3 regions of the Pseudomonas sp. NPDC089407 genome follow, and region 1 is predicted to be linked to each of the others. Evidence: predicted binding sites of a transcription regulator. Region 1 holds the regulator's gene; each other region holds the start of a gene.
The links. The regulator FliA, encoded in region 1, starts transcription of late flagellar genes. The targets are predictions, from matches to a motif close to CTAAAGTTTNNNNNNNNNNNGCCGNTAA.

Region 1 (3,271 bases):
CCAGGAAATCCTGGAGGATTTCTTCATCGGCGCCGAAGCTCATCAAACGTGCTCCTTAAAAACCCAGGCTGGACAGCAGATCATCGACATCGTCCTGACCGGACACGACGTCTTCACGCTTATCGGCATGAATCTGCGGACCTTCACCCCGAGTCGGATGTTTTTCTGCATCTTTTTCTGCGCGCAATTGATCGTGGTCATGCTGGATGCCCGCAAAGCGGTCGACCTGGCTGGCCATCAACACCAGTTTGAGCAGGTTGCTTTCCACTTCGGTCACCAGGTTGGTGACGCGCTTGATCACCTGCCCGGTCAGGTCTTGATAGTCCTGGGCCAACAGAATGTCATTGAGGTGGCCCGCGACCTTGCGGTTACCGGTGGCGCTGTGCGTCAGAAAACTGTCGACCCGTTTGACAAGGTCACGGAATTCCGGCGCCGCCACTTCGCGGCGCATGAAGCGCTGCCAATCGGTGCTCAGGGCCTTGGCCTCGCTGGCCAGGTCGTTGAGCACCGGGGTGCTTTCTTCGACCAGGTCCATGGTGCGGTTGGCCGCGCCTTCGGTGAGCTTGACCACATACGACAGGCGCTCGGTGGCGTCGGTAATCTGCGACACCTCCTCGGCCTGCGGCATGGTCGGGTCGATCTGGAAGCTGACAATCGCACTGTGCAGCTCGCGGGTCAGCTTGCCGACTTCCTGGTACAGGCCGCGGTCGCGGGTCTGGTTCAGCTCGTGAATCAGCTGCACCGCCTCGCCGAAACGGCCCCGCTCCAGGCTTTCGACCAACTCCTGGGCATGTTTCTTCAGGGTCGATTCGAACTCGCCCAAAGAGTTTTGTGATGAATCCATGGCGCGCCCCCTGACGTGACTCAGCCGTTGACGCGTTCGAAGATCTTCTCGATCTTTTCTTTGAGCACCTGGGCGGTGAACGGCTTGACCACGTAACCATTGACGCCGGCCTGGGCCGCTTCGATGATCTGGTCACGCTTGGCTTCGGCGGTCACCATCAGTACCGGCATGCTTTTCAGCTTGTCGCTGGCGCGCACTTTGCGCAGCAGGTCGATGCCGGACATGCCAGGCATGTTCCAGTCGGTCACCAGGAAGTCGTAATGGCCGTTCTCCAGCATCGGCAGCGCCGTGGTGCCGTCGTCGGCCTCGTCGGTGTTGGTGAAGCCCAGGTCACGCAACAGGTTCTTGATGATCCGCCGCATCGTCGAAAAGTCGTCAACGATGAGGATTTTCATGTTTTTGTCCAATCTAGACCTCCAAGCAGTCTCAAACGCGCCCGGCCTACCGGGCACGCACTCATTCAATTCGGTACAACGTGGAAATGCACGTGGCAACACACGTGGAAAACGACTGCAACGACAGCAGGCTCAGCGTGCCCGCCATTCCCCCAGGCGGCTGCGCAAACGCGCGGCACACTGGCTGTGCAACTGACTGACCCGCGACTCGCTGACCCCCAGCACCTCACCGATTTCCTTGAGGTTCAACTCTTCGTCGTAGTACAGCGCCAGCACCAGGCGTTCACGCTCCGGCAGGTTGGCAATGGCCTCGGTCAGGGCGATCTGGAAGCGCTCGTCCTCCAGCCCACGGGCAGGTTCGACCTGGCCGCTGGCGCCATCCTCATGCAGCCCTTCGTGCTCGCCGTCCTGCAGCAGGTCGTCGAAGCTGAACAGGCGGCTGCCCAAGGTATCGTTCAAGATCCCGTAGTAATCATCGAGACTCAATTGGAGTTCGGCAGCAACTTCATGATCTTTAGCGTCACGGCCTGTTCTGGCCTCAACTGCACGCATCGCGTCACTGACCATGCGGGTGTTGCGGTGCACCGAACGCGGTGCCCAGTCGCCTTTGCGCACTTCATCCAGCATCGCCCCGCGGATGCGGATGCCGGCGTAGGTTTCAAAACTGGCGCCCTTGCTGGCGTCATACTTGTTGGCCACTTCCAGCAGGCCGATCATGCCGGCCTGGATCAGGTCCTCGACCTGGACGTTGGCCGGCAAGCGCGCCAGCAAGTGGTAGGCGATGCGCTTGACCAGCGGTGCGTAGCGTTCGATCAGTTCGTACTGGGCGTCTTTCGCCGCCCGGCTGTACATCTTGAAGCCACTGGCGCTCATAGCACGGGTCCCGCGCTGGTGGGTTGCACCAGGCGCTCGACAAAGAACTCCAGGTGGCCACGCGGGTTAGCCGGCAGCGGCCAGCTGTCGACCTTCTGGGCAATCGCTTTGAAGGCCAGCGCACACTTGGAGCGAGGGAAGGCTTCGTACACGGCACGCTGCTTTTGCACCGCCTTGCGCACGCATTCGTCGTACGGCACGGCGCCCACGTACTGCAGGGCAACGTCAAGGAAGCGGTCGGTGACTTTGGTCAGCTTGGCAAACAGGTTGCGCCCTTCCTGCGGGCTCTGCGCCATGTTGGCCAGCACACGGAAGCGGTTCATGCCGTAATCGCGGTTGAGCAACTTGATCAGCGCGTAGGCGTCGGTAATCGAGGTGGGTTCGTCGCACACCACCAGCAGCACTTCCTGGGCAGCGCGAACAAAGCTGACGACCGAATCACCGATACCCGCAGCGGTATCGATCACCAGCACGTCAAGGTTGTCGCCAATTTCGCTGAACGCCTGGATCAGCCCGGCATGCTGGGCCGGCGCCAGGTGCACCATGCTCTGGGTGCCCGAAGCTGCCGGCACGATGCGTACACCGCCAGGGCCCTGCAGCATCACGTCACGCAGCTCACAGCGCCCTTCGATGACATCGGCGAGGGTACGTTTGGGGGTAAGACCCAGCAACACGTCGACATTGGCCAGGCCCAGGTCGGCGTCCAGCAGCATGACCCTGCGGCCAAGCTCGGCCAGCGCCAGGGACAGGTTCACTGAAACGTTAGTCTTGCCGACGCCACCTTTGCCACCGGTCACGGCGATCACCTGTACGGGATGCATGCTACCCATGTCTGAAATTTACCTTGTCTCGCTGGGGCTCGGGCCACACGTAGGGCAATTCTGCGTACCCTTTGGTATAGCTACTTTGCACACGCTTCATGCTCAACCCGCTCGCCGTGGGTTGTGATAGAGATCAGCGAACATGTCGGCCATGGCCTCTTCGCTGGGCTCGTCCTGTTGTTGCACATTGACCGCCCGGGTGACCAGCTGGTGGCCCCGTGGCAGGTGCAGGTCGTCAGGAATGCGCGGGCCGTCGGTCAGGTAGGCCACGGGCAGTTCATGACTGATGGCAAGGCTCAGCACGTCGCCAAGGCTTGCCGTTTCATCGAGTTTGGTCA
Region 2 (3,271 bases), on a different contig from region 1:
TTGTAGTAATGGCCGGTCTCGGTCGAGGCGAACAGGGTAGTAAAGGCGTGGTTACGCTGCTTGGCGGCGGTCAGGTATTCAAGAAATTGTGGGGCTTGGGCAGGGTCTTCACCCGCGGCTAGCCAGTCGCGCAGCAAGGTGTTGCCGGCAATGTCGGCAGCAGCCGTTATGGGCTGGCCAAGCATGCGCTCGATGTCGTTGCGGATGGCTTCGATGCTGGCTGGCAGGGCGGTGTCGACCAGATAGCGCTCGGTGAGGCGATTGAGCGCCACGGTGAAGATGATGACCACAACCAGGATGCTCGCCAGCAAGGCCGCACCCATGCTGATGATCATTTGCCACTGGATGCTCTTGCGCCAGATACCCATGCCCTACTCCCCCGCAACATTATTGTTTTGCGAGAAGTGTATACACTTGCGTATCCAGTTAATCCAGTGACCTGGAACAATGATTTTGGCCTTTGGGGCTGCTTTGCAGCCCATCGCGACACAAGGCCGCTCCTACAGGAGATCGCGTTCCCTTGTAGGAGCGGCCTGGTGTCGCGAAAGGGGCGCGAAGCGCCCCCGGCTATCGATCAGGACTCTGCAATGGTCCGAACGATTGCATCCACCGTGGCGTCGATCTGCGCCTGGGTGCGCGCCAGCGTCTGCTGGTGTTCTTTCTGCAGTTCAACCTGCCTGGAGCAAAGGTTGAGGGCAGCCAGCACCAGCAGCTTGTCACCGATCAGGGTCGGGTACTGACGCTTGGTTTCGTTCAGGGCAGTGTTGAGCATGCGTACAGCCTGGGCCAAGGTTTCTTCCTGGCCTTCGGGCGCCTTGATCGAATAGTCGATGCCGAGAATCGACACGACATTGATCGGCTGCTCTGGCAGTCTCATGCGCCGACAACGCCCGCGCTGGCACGCTCAACCAGGGCCTGGATGCGTGCTGCGGTAGCGCCGTTCTTCTCTTCCTGCTCCATCAGTGACAGCTGCAGGGTTTCGTTCTCTTCTTTGGCCTGGGCCAGTTCCTGACCGAGGGCGGTGTTCTGTTCGGTAAGTTGAGCGTTTTTTTGCATCAGGTCGCTGACCAGTTGCTCGATTTGATTCAGGGAAGCTTCCAGCATGGGGTCTATCTCAGGTTGTTGCGAGGGGCGCACACGATAAAGAAAACTGCGGCCTATCGCCATTAAATATCGGATTCACGAAGTGTCGAACCCGCAGATTGACAGGGTAACCGCCACCTTGTTCCGACTTGGGTCAACCGCCGGTCAGGAAAAGGATAGCTACCTCACAATTCTCACCGTTCGCGCTCAAGACTGATCAGTCACGACCGATAGCCCGGCAAGTCCCATTTCGTCGCACTTTGCGCACGCTTTCTTTCCTTGCCTGGATCCCTTCCACCATGTCTTTACGCAACATGAATATCGCCCCGCGGGCCCTGCTGGGCTTCGCGCTGATCGGCCTGCTGATGCTCGGCCTCGGCATCTTTTCGCTCATACAGATGGGCAACATCCGCCAGGCCGGCGTGGTCATCGAGCAGGTCAGCGTGCCCAGTATCAAGATCCTCGACGAACTCACCGCGCTGAACCTGCGCATGCGCACCCTCTCCTACCGCCTGCTGCTTAACCGCGAAGCGGAAACCCAGCGCGACACCCTGAACCTGCTGGACCAGCGCAACGCCCAGATCGACCGCGCCCGCCAGGCCTACCTGCCGATGATCGGCGCCGCCGACGAGCAGGCCGCGTTCGACCAGTACGGCCAGTTACTCAACCAGTACCGCCAGCTGGAATCGCGCATGCGCAGCCTGAGCCAGGCCGACCGCGTCGATGAGCTGCGCGACCTGCTCAACCGCGACCTGCTGGCCAACTCCGAGCAAGTCAACAAGGTCATGGAAACCCTGGTACGCATCAACACCGACCAGACCCGCGCCACCAACGAAAAAGCCGCCAACCAGTACGCCGCCGCCTTCGCCCTGGTGATCGGCCTGCTGATCGCGGCAACCGTGCTGACCTTCGTCTGCGCGTTCCTGCTGACCCGCAGCATCGTCAAGCCGATCGAGGACGCGCTGAAGAGCGCCGAGCAGGTCGCTGACGGTGACCTGACTCACATCATCCGCGCCGAAGGCAGCGATGAAGCTGCCCGCCTGTTGCGCGCCATGGCCCGCATGCAGGACAAGCTGCGCGACACCCTGCAACAAATTGCCGGCTCTGCCACCCAATTGGCCTCAGCGGCGGAAGAGTTGAATGCCGTTACCGACGAAAGCGCCCGTGGCCTGCAACAGCAGAACAACGAAATCGAACAGGCCGCCACCGCCGTGACGGAAATGACCAGCGCCGTGGAAGAAGTGGCACGCAATGCCGTGAGCACGTCCGAAGCGTCCAGTGAAGCCAGCCGCTCGACCGGCGACGGCCGTGACCTGGTGATGGAGACCGTCGGTGCCATCGAGCGCATGAGCGGTGATGTGCAGGCTACCGCCAAGCTGATTACTCACCTGGCCGAGCAGTCGCGTGATATCGGCAAGGTGCTGGATGTAATCCGTGGCCTGGCTGACCAGACCAACCTGCTGGCATTGAACGCAGCAATCGAAGCGGCACGCGCCGGTGAAGCGGGCCGTGGTTTTGCCGTGGTGGCCGATGAAGTACGCGCGCTGGCGCACCGTACCCAGCAGTCGACCAGCGAGATCGAGCGCATGATCGGCAGCATTCAGGGCGGTACCGAAGAGGCCGTGGAGTCGATGCGCACCAGCACGGAGCGTGCCGAATCGACGCTGAATATCGCACGGGGTGCGGGGATGGCGCTGGATACCATTGCCGGGGCGGTGGCGCAGATCAACGAGCGCAACCTGGTGATCGCCAGCGCGGCGGAAGAGCAGGCGCAGGTGGCGCGGGAGGTGGACCGCAACCTGGTGAATATCAATGATTTGTCGGTGCAGAGTGCTACCGGGGCGCATCAGACCAGTGCGGCGAGTGCCGAACTGTCTCGCCTTGCAGTTGATTTGAATGGGTTGGTGGCGCGCTTTCGCACCTGACTTTAGATAGCCGGGGCCGCTTTGCGGCCCATCGCGACACAAGGCCGCTCCTACAGGGATATGCGTTTACCAGTGGGTACGCGCTCCCCTGTAGGAGCGGCCTTGCGTCGCGAAGGGCTGCGCAGCAGCCCCCTGCAATTTCGGATCAGTAATCGATCCGCACATCCCCTTTCGGCACGCTGCAGCACGACAGGATATAACCCTCGGCTTCGTCCTCTTCGGTAATGCCGCCGTTGTGCTCCATCTCCACTTCGCCGCCCAGC
Region 3 (3,271 bases), on a different contig from region 1:
CAAACACTGACAGGGCCCGCTCGATGCACTGCGCGGTCTTGCCGAAAGCCTGCACGCTGATTTCGGCCAACGGCCGGCAGCCCTGGTCGGCCACCAGCACCATCAGCACCTGGTCGTTCACTGCCAGCGAGCGTAGCAGCACATGTTCGCTGCGGAACAGCGCGCGGAGCGGGGCGGGCAGCAGGGCCGAAAACTGGCTGTGGTTTTCCGGGGTGATGCGCAGTTGCCCGGCCTGGCTCAGCAGCTTTTGCAGCAGTTTGTTCTGCGACACCTGCAGGGCCAGGGCTCCGGCTTCCTTGGGCAGGCCGGCGACCTGCTGCACGCGCAGGTAGTCACTGGCCTTGTCCAGGCTCAGCAGCATGATGCGTTGCATGCCGCAGGCCAGCAGGGCCTCACGGGCCTGGGTAGCCAGGTGCACGGTGTTGGTGAACGGGCTGGGTTGCGCCAGCAGGTCCTGGCACAGCGTGCGCCAGCGTGCCAGCTCATCGCTGCTGGGGGGCGGCGGGGCCAGCATGTCCGGGTGCGGGCGGCGTTGGTGCCACGGCCAGATCAACGCCTCGGCCGGGTGGAACAGGGCATGTCGGGCATGGCGACGGGCGCTGGCCGCAGCCTGCTGGTGCATCTGTTGCTGCACATCTTCCAGCGAAGTCTGCAGGTACAGTGCGGTCAGCAGTTGCCAGCGCAGCAAGTGCGGGTTGTCCCAGCCAACCTGCGCCGCCAGGGCCAGGTTGTTGGCCAGTAGCACGGTATTGGCCGGCTGGTTGAACCAGCGGCGCAGGCCGGGCTCGGCATCCAGGCGGTGTTGCTGGCTGAGCAGGTCTTCGTCACGGGCGATGCTCAGCACCTGGGCCAGTTGCTCGCGCTCTTCCAGCAGCAGGCGGTAACCCTGGGTGACCCATTGCGGCAGGCGCCAGTACTCGGCCATGGTCTGGCACAGCGCCATGATGCGCACGCCAAACAGTTCTTCCTCGACCTGGGCGGCATCTTCACCCTTGTGGATAACCCGCAATTCCCAGGTATCGAGCAGCTTGGGGTAGGCGAGCGCCAGTGGCCAGAGTGGCGACAGGAACAGCAGGCTGCCCCAGTGAATCTCCTGCCACAGCCGCGCCAGGCGGCTGGCGAACAGGCCGCTGGCCTGCTGCGAGGCATGCTGGCTGATCAGCTGGAACTGGCTGAGTACCGGCGGAATTTCGTCGGCGGGCAACGCTGGCAGGCGCTTGAGCAGCTGTTCGCTGCGCTCCAGGCCCAGGCGGTTGAGGGCAACCTCCAGGCTTTCGGCCGGCTCGGCCAGGCTGGCATTGGTGGGGTGATTGGCTTCGCGCATCACCGACAGCACCAGGGCCGGGCTATCCTGCATCAGTTCGGCGATGTCACGCAGCGAGCGGCGGCTATCGTGGATGGCGGCCATGACCCGGTCGTAGCTGTGCTTCGGAACGGGAATGCGAACACTCTCGAGCAGCTTGACCCAGGCCTCTAGCGTACGCGGAGCCTGAGCGGGCACCTTGGTTTCAATTGGCATTTTGACATCAGTCCGAACTGGCTTTTCGCATTATGTGGCTATAGTCTGGCGCAGTTCTGCCGATAAGTAGAAGAAGAGTTTTAAAGCTCTCGTCTCATCCCCTGACCACGACAGCAAGTGCTTTGAACCTATGGCTAAAATTATCGGCATCATCGTCGTATTCGCGAGCGTGCTCGGCGGCTACGTGCTTTCCCACGGCAAGATCGCGGCGCTGATCCAGCCGTTCGAAGTACTGATTATCGGCGGTGCGGCCTTCGGTGCATTCCTGCAGGCCAACCCTGGCTACATGACCATGCACGTCATCAAGAAGTCGATGAAAATGTTCGGCTCGCGCTTCAGTCATGCCTTTTACCTGGAAGTGCTGGGCCTGGTGTACGAGATCCTCAACAAGAGCCGTCGCGAAGGCATGATGGCCATCGAGGCCGACATCGAAGACGCTGCAGCCAGCCCGATCTTCGCCAAGTACCCGACGGTACTGGCCGATGAGCGCATGACCGCGTTCGTCTGCGACTACCTGCGCATCATGTCCACCGGCAACATGGCCCCGCACGAGCTCGAAGGCCTGTTCGACATGGAACTGCTGAGCATGAAGGAAGAGCTTGAGCACCCGTCCCATGCGGTGACCGGCATTGCCGACGGCATGCCCGGCTTCGGTATCGTCGCGGCGGTGCTGGGTATCGTGGTGACCATGGCATCGCTGGGCGAGGGTGACCAGGCGGCCATCGGCATGCACGTGGGTGCGGCACTGGTCGGCACCTTCTTCGGTATCCTGGCGGCCTACGGCTTCTTCGGCCCGCTGGCCAAGTGCCTGGAGCATGATGCCAAGGAGGAGCTGAACCTGTACGAATCGATCAAGGCCTCGCTGGTGGCCTCGGCTTCGGGCATGCCGCCTTCGCTGGCGGTCGAGTTCGGGCGCAAGGTGCTGTACCCCAAGCACCGCCCAAGCTTCGCCGAGCTGGAACAAGCGGTTCGCGGTCGCTGAGTCATGGAGAACAATCAGCCCATTATCGTCAAGCGCGTAAAGCGCTTTGGCGGCGGCCACCACGGCGGCGCCTGGAAAATCGCCTTCGCCGACTTCGCCACGGCGATGATGGCGTTCTTCCTGGTGCTGTGGCTGATGTCCACGGCCACACCAGAGCAGAAGATCGCTATTGCCGGTTACTTCCAGGACCCGATCGGTTTTTCCGAGAGTGGCACGCCTTATGTCATCGACCTGGGCGGTTCGCCGGAGATGTCGCCAGATAAAACCATCAATCCGGAAGTGAAGACCGAGCCGACGCAGCAGTCCCCCACGCAGCTGAACAAGGACCAGGTCGAGACCATGGCCGAACAGGTCGAGCGCGAGCGCCTGGAGTTGTTGCTGCAAGAGTTGCAGAACAAGGTGGAAGAGAACCCGCAACTGCAGAAGTTCAAGGACCAGATCCTGTTCGAGATCACTCAGGACGGCTTGCGTATCCAGATCATGGATGCCGAGAACCGGCCGATGTTCGACATTGGCAGTGCGCGCCTGCAGCCGTACTTCGAGGACATCCTGCTGGCCATGGCCGACACCATCAAGGCCGTGCCGAACAAGATCAGCGTCAGCGGCCACACCGATGCCAAGCCCTATGCCGGCACGGGCGAGTTCGGCAACTGGGAGCTGTCGGCCAACCGTGCGAACGCCGCGCGCCGTGCGCTGGTAGCGGGTGGTTACCCGGATGGCCAGGTAGCGAGAGTGGTGGGTTACGCCTCGTCGTCGCTGTTCGACCGCAA

Region 2: the regulator FliA is predicted to act here: its motif matches at 1,290-1,317, upstream of ACI2KG_RS25345 (methyl-accepting chemotaxis protein).
Region 3: the regulator FliA is predicted to act here: its motif matches at 1,558-1,585, upstream of motA (flagellar motor stator protein MotA).

The regions. Positions count from the first base shown of each region.
Region 1 covers NZ_JBJDNB010000009.1:125,250-128,520, forward strand. The annotation lists gene ACI2KG_RS09570 (chemotaxis protein CheA) at 1-43, opposite strand, end outside; gene ACI2KG_RS09575 (protein phosphatase CheZ) at 56-844, opposite strand; gene ACI2KG_RS09580 (chemotaxis response regulator CheY) at 865-1,239, opposite strand; gene fliA (RNA polymerase sigma factor FliA) at 1,372-2,112, opposite strand; gene fleN (flagellar synthesis regulator FleN) at 2,109-2,951, opposite strand; gene flhF (flagellar biosynthesis protein FlhF) at 3,036-3,271, opposite strand, start outside.
Region 2 covers NZ_JBJDNB010000042.1:9,542-12,812, reverse strand. The annotation lists partial or broken gene ACI2KG_RS25360 (cache domain-containing protein) at 1-323, opposite strand, end outside; gene ACI2KG_RS25355 (cell division protein ZapA) at 575-877, opposite strand; gene ACI2KG_RS25350 (hypothetical protein) at 874-1,104, opposite strand; gene ACI2KG_RS25345 (methyl-accepting chemotaxis protein) at 1,383-3,008, shown strand; gene gbcB (glycine-betaine demethylase subunit GbcB) at 3,154-3,271, opposite strand, start outside.
Region 3 covers NZ_JBJDNB010000019.1:70,262-73,532, forward strand. The annotation lists gene ACI2KG_RS16260 (HDOD domain-containing protein) at 1-1,519, opposite strand, end outside; gene motA (flagellar motor stator protein MotA) at 1,650-2,501, shown strand; gene motB (flagellar motor protein MotB) at 2,505-3,271, shown strand, end outside.